3 regions of the Brucella sp. NBRC 12950 genome follow, and region 2 is predicted to be linked to each of the others. Evidence: riboswitches for the same ligand, from Rfam matches in the RefSeq annotation. Region 2 holds a riboswitch; each other region holds the start of a gene.

Region 1 (2,200 bases), on a different contig from region 2:
TTCAACGCGCAACAGGAAACACGAGACCAGTTCGCCACGCTGCTTTTTGCCTGCATTGAGGAAGGTTGGTGTTGCCGGTTGATAACGGCCCGCAATGATTTCATCGACCATTTCGCGTGCGTGCTGTTCATTACCACGCGCAAGCGCAAGCGCCACCATGCAAACACGGTCTTCGTAGCGTTCGAGATAGCGCTTACCGTCGAAGGTTTTCAGCGTATAGCTGGTATAATATTTGAACGCGCCGAGGAAGGTCGGAAAACGGAATTTCTTATCATAGGCATGATCGAAAAGATCGCGCACGAAATTGAAGGAATACTGATCCAGTACTTCCTGTTCGTAATAGCCTTCATCGACCAGATAATCGAGCTTCTCACGCAGATTGTGGAAGAAAACCGTGTTCTGGTTGACGTGCTGCAGGAAATATTGCTGTGCCGCCTGCCGATCGCGATGCAGCTGAATCTTTCCCTCGTCATCATAGAGGTTCAGCATCGCATTGAGCGCGTGATAATCAAGCGAGGTCTCAGCAAGCTTCTGTGGCTTGCTACCCGATGCAGCACCCGTTGCCGCAGATGGCTCCTGCTTTTCCGATGAGGCGACCGTCTCGCGCTCACGGGTCAAGGTTGTGTCTGCCGTGTCCAAAATCGTTCCATCCCGTCTTTAACATTGCCAAGATCTTCGTCGGTTCCCAGCAACTCGAAACGATAGAGATAGGGAACCTGACACTTGGCAGAAATGATGTTGCCTGCGAGGCCAAAGGCCTCTCCGAAATTGCTGTTTCCAGCGGCAATGACGCCGCGAATGAGGGATCGGTTATCCGCATCATTGAGAAAGCGGATGACCGGTTTGGGAACAGCGCCTTTCGCGCCGCCGCCGCCATAGGTTGGCGTTACGAGCACAAAAGGCTCGTTGACCCGCAACAGGCCAGCATTGTCTTCGTAGCTTTCCAACGGAATACGCTTTGAACGCATTCCCAAACGCAGCACAAAGCGATGCGTGTTTTCCGATCGGCTGGAAAAATAGACGATCTGGCCCATCACAAACCCCGGCAGTAGACCGGCATTACGCCAGCGAGCTGATCATATCCGGACGGAAACCCGCCCAATGGGATTCACCCGCAACAACAACCGGCACCTGACGGTATCCGAGGCCCTGAACGAGATCATAAGCATCAGCATCGGCAGAAATGTCGATGACATCATATTCAATGCCCTGACGGTCGAGCGCGCGGGTGGTTGCGGTACACTGGACGCAGGCGGGCTTGCTATAGACGGTAACGTTCATTTTTTCCTCACTGGGGATGGAGCATTTCCAGCACTTCCGCAAAAGCATCTGGCGTTGGAGAATGCGTATAGACAGATGTTTTTATCCACTGCGCCTCAGGCAAATGAAGACGCAACAAGGCATTCGCACATGGCAAAATGTGCGTGAAAAGCAACGAAAACTGAGAGGCTCAACGCGCTTTCAGAGCGCGAATCCTTCAAACTAACCCGTAAAGGGCGGACCTGAACTGTTTGGTCTTGAATTACTCGACATGCTTGTCACCCCGAAGCTTATGAGAGGGATATACGGGGCACCAAAAAGACATGGCATTACAATGCCACAACTTATCGCGCGCCAACCGGACACCCCGCCCGTGGACGTTCTTGTTCAAGGCAGGTCTCCTGGCTCACGACTCAACGCCCGCATCCGTCTTCCCGGCCTGCGCCAGTGACATCTGGATATGAGCTCGCCGCTTACAGTTGCGGGGGCAGCTACGGCTTAACAACATCCATCATGGATACCGCGCACCGTATTCCCATCTTCGCTTTTGATCCTCACGAATCGCAAGAACCTTGAACACAAGATATAGTAGCTGAAGTTAAAAAGTCGTCAATGGATAGACAGATCAAAAAAACTAAATCTAACCTTTGTTTCGTCCAGCCTGTGAATAGCAGGGATATGTAGCCGACTATTCCACAGGCGTAATCGCTTTGGGACGAAACTCGGACTTTATGGCTTTTAAAGCCATGCGGTCCACTATATGTGGTGCCAAAAGTTTCAACCAGCGCCCCAAACGCATTTGACGCGTCATCAAAACTTCGCGTTTGCGATTGGCGATTCCATTCAGCATCAGCTCGACTGCCCGCTGAACAGACATCATATCGTCTTCGCGCACACCGCTTGTGCCAAGCACGCCACCGCTCGCGCTGTAACCCCTGGT
Region 2 (2,200 bases):
TCGGCCTTTCGTGTACGGGAAGAGCCAGATTTGCCTTCATCAATTAGAGACGATCGGGCTCGATATCAACGTGCTTTCTAAGGCACGGTAGTGAAAATCGAGCCGGTTAGCTTATTGTGCTGCCGCAGCTAGGAAACCGCAAAGTCCTTTGCGCGCCACCGACGTGCTCATCGTCTGCCCCACTTTGAGTGTGAAGATAGCGTCAACGCGTATGCCCTTGCCCTGCTTACGAGCGGTCACGCGCAAGGTCTGCATGCGACCCGATCCAGATCCATCTTGAAAGGCGTCAATGGACGAGAGCTGCTTGTTGATCGTGATGCCAGAAAAGCCGTCGGCTGCGATGGCTTGTGCCATACGCTGCAAGGCATCCGACGATTTGATACCAGTAAAGCTTTGTGTCGCGCGATAGACAGTCGGAGTTAAGAGCGGAACTCCCTCTGACTTAAAGCTTTGCTCACACGTAGCAGCAAAGCCCCCACCGGTTGCCATAAGGGTCAACAGACCCGTAATCAGAAACATTCGCATTCAAACTTCCTCCAAATAGACCGAAACCCCACCGTTGGTGACGATCACAACAGCATGCAGATCAAAAATACAATAAGCGCGTCGTCAAAATAGCGTTGATAATCTTCGCTTATACGATCGCGATTTGGGCGTACGGAGAAGACAGCGGTGGATGTTTCCAATTTTTCGCGGAATCGGCCTGAGATTAGCGACGAATGTTAGAATCGAGAGGCCGGATCTCCACACGGCAATGCTGGTAATCGATCCTTCCAGGAGCAATGAAAGGAACTAGCGGTCAAGCAGATGAGCATTCTGCCAGGAACAGCTTGGCCCTGCAGTTTGCGACTTAAAGATATAAACATTTCTTTATGTGCTATTGACATTTTGCGTCCGATACAGGAAAGTTACTTGGCCTAGGTTCTCCGGTCGTCTCTTAGATGTGCCGGGGCTAAGAGGGAAGTTGGTGCCCCAGACTATTGGGAAAGCCGACGCTGCCCCCGCAACTGTAAGCGGCAAGCTGATGTCCAGAATGTCACTGGGGTTCTCCCTGGGAAGACGGAGAGAAGCAATGACCCGCGAGCCAGGAGACCTGCCTTCGCAAAGTAACGTCCACGGGCGGGGTGTCCCGGTGTGCCGTAGCGAAGGCCGCGTAGCGGTCCCTATTGCTATGAGTTCGCTGACCCATGCCCCCAACTTTTTGGGGTGAGTCATGTCTCAAACCGCAATTCCGGTCGCCGCGAGCGGCGAGCCATATGTTAATCGTCAACCGATCACGAGGCGTGACGATTTCACGTTTCATCTAAATTTCCATCGTTTTGATGAGAACTATCTGCCCTCAACCAACACGCGTGTAACGACCAACTTTGCAAATTTAGCCAGGGGGAGGAACCGCCAGGAGAACCTTCGTAACGCGCTGAGAATGATTGATAATCGGTTCAACGCTCTGGCGCATTGGGATAATACCGATGGCAATCGCTATAGGGTTGAACTCGAAATCATCTCGGTCGAGATGAATATTGATGCGGAAGGCAACTCGGATGCTTTCCCCCTGATAGAGATATTGAAAGCCAATATCGTTGATCAAAAGACTGGCGAACGGATCGAAGGCATTGTTGGAAACAACTTCTCTTCTTATGTTCGAGATTACGACTTTAGCGTCGTTCTGCCCGAATATAACAAGGGGCGCTCCACGTTCAGCATTCCAGATGACTTCGGCGACCTGCATGGAAAGCTATTCAAATGTTTCCTCAAGTCGAATGCTTACGAAGAACATTTTCGAAAGCCACCCGTGATCTGCTTAAGTGCATCCAGCAGTAAAACATATCACCGGACTGGTAATTACCATCCGGTGCTGGGTGTAGAGTATCGTCAAAGTGAATTATCTTTGACTGATCAATATTTTCAAAAAATGGGGTTGCGGGTCCGCTTCTTCATGCCGCCCAACAGTGTTGCGCCATTCGCCTTCTATTTTGTTGGCGACCTCCTTGATGACTATACCAATCTTGAGCTTATCGGCACAATCAGTACGATGGAGACTTTTCAGAAGATCTATCGGCCCGAGATTTACAATGCCAATTCGGTAGCTGGGGCTTGCTTTCGGCCAAGCCTTGAACATGAGGACTACTCACTGACACGTGTTGTCTATGATCGCGAAGAGCGAAGCCGATTGGCTGTTGAGCAGGGCATATTCGCTCAG
Region 3 (2,200 bases), on a different contig from region 2:
GGTCAATGGGGATGGTGGTGCTGGTGGCGACTGCCTTTTCACTGGTTGTTGTTGTGCAGGGCATTCTCGCGGTGCCGATCAATGGTTCGCTGACGCTGTTTTTGGCGGGTGCTGCATTACAGCTTTTCGCGACAACGAGCCTTGGCATCTTCCTAGCAACGATTGCTGGTTCTATGCCTCAGTTCGGACTTCTCCTGATGCTGGTTCTGCTTCCGTTACAGGTTCTCTCGGGCGGTACAACGCCGCGCGAAAGTATGCCGGAAATTATTCAGAATATCATGCTGGCGGCACCCAACACGCATTTCGTGATGCTCGCGCAATCGGTGCTGTTCCGCGGTGCGGGATTGAGTGTCGTGTGGCCACAATTGCTGGCCATGATTGTAATCGGAAGTGTTCTTTTCTTCTTTGCACTGCGTCGTTTCCGCGACTTCCTGAGATGAAAAATCCATACAATTCAACCATCTGAATCACTTGGCTCTGAATGTGATTCAGATGGGGCACATTGTTGCAGTTGATAATCTGCCATCCCCTTGCTATCGCTCGCCACAGGAAACGGTTCTGTCCGCAAGGATGGATGAAAAGGGAACACGGTGAGGCTCATTTGAAGAGCTGAGACCGAGACTGCCCCCGCAACTGTGACCGGCGAGTCATCCTCCCATGATCGTAAGTTGCGATCATAGCCACTGAATATTCACGTTCGGGAAGGCGGAGGACCGATGAAGACCCGGAAGTCAGGAGACCTGCCGTATCCAGTCACCCATGGCTGACACGAGGGGTGTCCAGTCGCGGCCGTCCGTAGCGGTGACATTGTGAAATGTTGCCGTGGGACAAAGACAAGGCGCTTCCGCCCTGATTTCTGACACCTGCGGTGAAGCAAGGCTTGCACGCAGGAAGTAGAAATAATGCATATTCTCAAACTATCGGCATATCTCACATCCACCGTTCTGGTGGTTACGCCGCTCGACGTATTCGCTCAGACGAAGGCAAGCGTGCAGGATGGAGTTGTGCTTGATACGATTGTCGTCACACCGTTGAGGCGTGCAACATCGTTGCAACGTTCCACATCGTCCGTCACGGTCATTGATCGGGAGGAAATCGACCGATCAGCAGCGCCTGATTTGCAATCGCTTCTTCAGTACTATCCGGGAATTTCGATTACCACCAATGGCGGGCAGGGATCGTCTTCCAATCTCTACATTCGCGGTATGTCGTCAAAACAGACGGTTGTTCTCGTCAATGGTGTGCGAACCGCATCAGCAACGACCGGAGCAACAGCGCTTTCCAATATTCCACTGAGTTCAATTGATCGTATTGAAATCGCGAAAGGCGCGCATTCCTCGCAATATGGTGCGGATGCGATGGGTGGTGTGATTAATATCATCACAAAGCAGGGTGGAGCCTGCGGGGAGCGCTCCTACTGCGGAAGTCTGACAACGGGGGTTACGCATCCATGGGGCGGTTATGCGTCCGGTTCGCTTCAGGGACGCAGCAAGGACGGCATTGATTACGCCTTTGGTGCCGCTGTCACAGGCACACAGGGATATAATTTTACGACACCAGATTCTTTTGGCTATGAGCCTGATCGTGATGGTTTTCTACAGGGTTCGTTTAACTTCTCGCTGTCGAAGGATTTTGATTGGGGGAAGATTTATACTGATGGCCTCCTGAGCCGCGGCCGCAATCAATATGATGCCAAAGCACCGTCTGCTAATGAAGCGTACACAACAGCATTTAGTGGCAAGCTGGGTGCGCGTATCGATCACACCGCTGACTGGTCTTCGACGATCGAGTTCAGCTCTGGTCTCGATCGCAGTCGAAATTTCCGTAAGGGTGTTAGCGGGTCTGATCTGTTTGAAACCAAGCGTTACGGCATCTTTGCTTCGACGGAAAAGCAGTTTGAAACGGGCAATGTTTCGCATGTGTTGACCGGTGGCGTTGAAGCTTACCGCGAGGAAGTCAGCGCTACGACCGAATATGCCAAAACCAGTCGTGATCTGGCTGCGGTATTCGGGCAATACTCGCTCGAATATGATGCGCTGCGCTTTGATGGCGGTGTGCGCTACGATTATAATGAGCAGTTTGGTGACGTGGTCACGTATAATCTCGGCGCGAGCTACGAAATTCTGCCGGATCTCGTGCTGCGTTCTTCGTTTGGCACGGGCTTCCGTGCGCCGACCTTTAATGAGCTTTACTATCCCGG

The links. A riboswitch is a leader RNA that binds a small molecule or an ion and turns the genes downstream of it on or off. The one in region 2 is predicted to bind cobalamin.
Positions count from the first base shown of each region.
Region 1: it holds a riboswitch for cobalamin, as region 2 does, so the genes downstream of both, nrdH (glutaredoxin-like protein NrdH) here and QSJ70_RS22270 (DUF1852 domain-containing protein) in region 2, are expected to answer to the same signal.
Region 3: it holds a riboswitch for cobalamin, as region 2 does, so the genes downstream of both, QSJ70_RS01545 (TonB-dependent receptor domain-containing protein) here and QSJ70_RS22270 (DUF1852 domain-containing protein) in region 2, are expected to answer to the same signal.

Region 1 is NZ_BSQC01000011.1:190,120-192,319, forward strand. It holds gene nrdE (class 1b ribonucleoside-diphosphate reductase subunit alpha) at 1-639, opposite strand, end outside; gene nrdI (class Ib ribonucleoside-diphosphate reductase assembly flavoprotein NrdI) at 615-1,034, opposite strand; gene nrdH (glutaredoxin-like protein NrdH) at 1,060-1,281, opposite strand; cobalamin riboswitch at 1,635-1,850, opposite strand; gene QSJ70_RS18930 (SDR family oxidoreductase) at 1,949-2,200, opposite strand, start outside.
Region 2 is NZ_BSQC01000015.1:89,079-91,278, forward strand. It holds gene QSJ70_RS22265 (hypothetical protein) at 112-525, opposite strand; cobalamin riboswitch at 903-1,115, shown strand; gene QSJ70_RS22270 (DUF1852 domain-containing protein) at 1,214-2,200, shown strand, end outside.
Region 3 is NZ_BSQC01000001.1:329,170-331,369, forward strand. It holds gene QSJ70_RS01540 (ABC transporter permease) at 1-440, shown strand, start outside; cobalamin riboswitch at 537-762, shown strand; gene QSJ70_RS01545 (TonB-dependent receptor domain-containing protein) at 903-2,200, shown strand, end outside.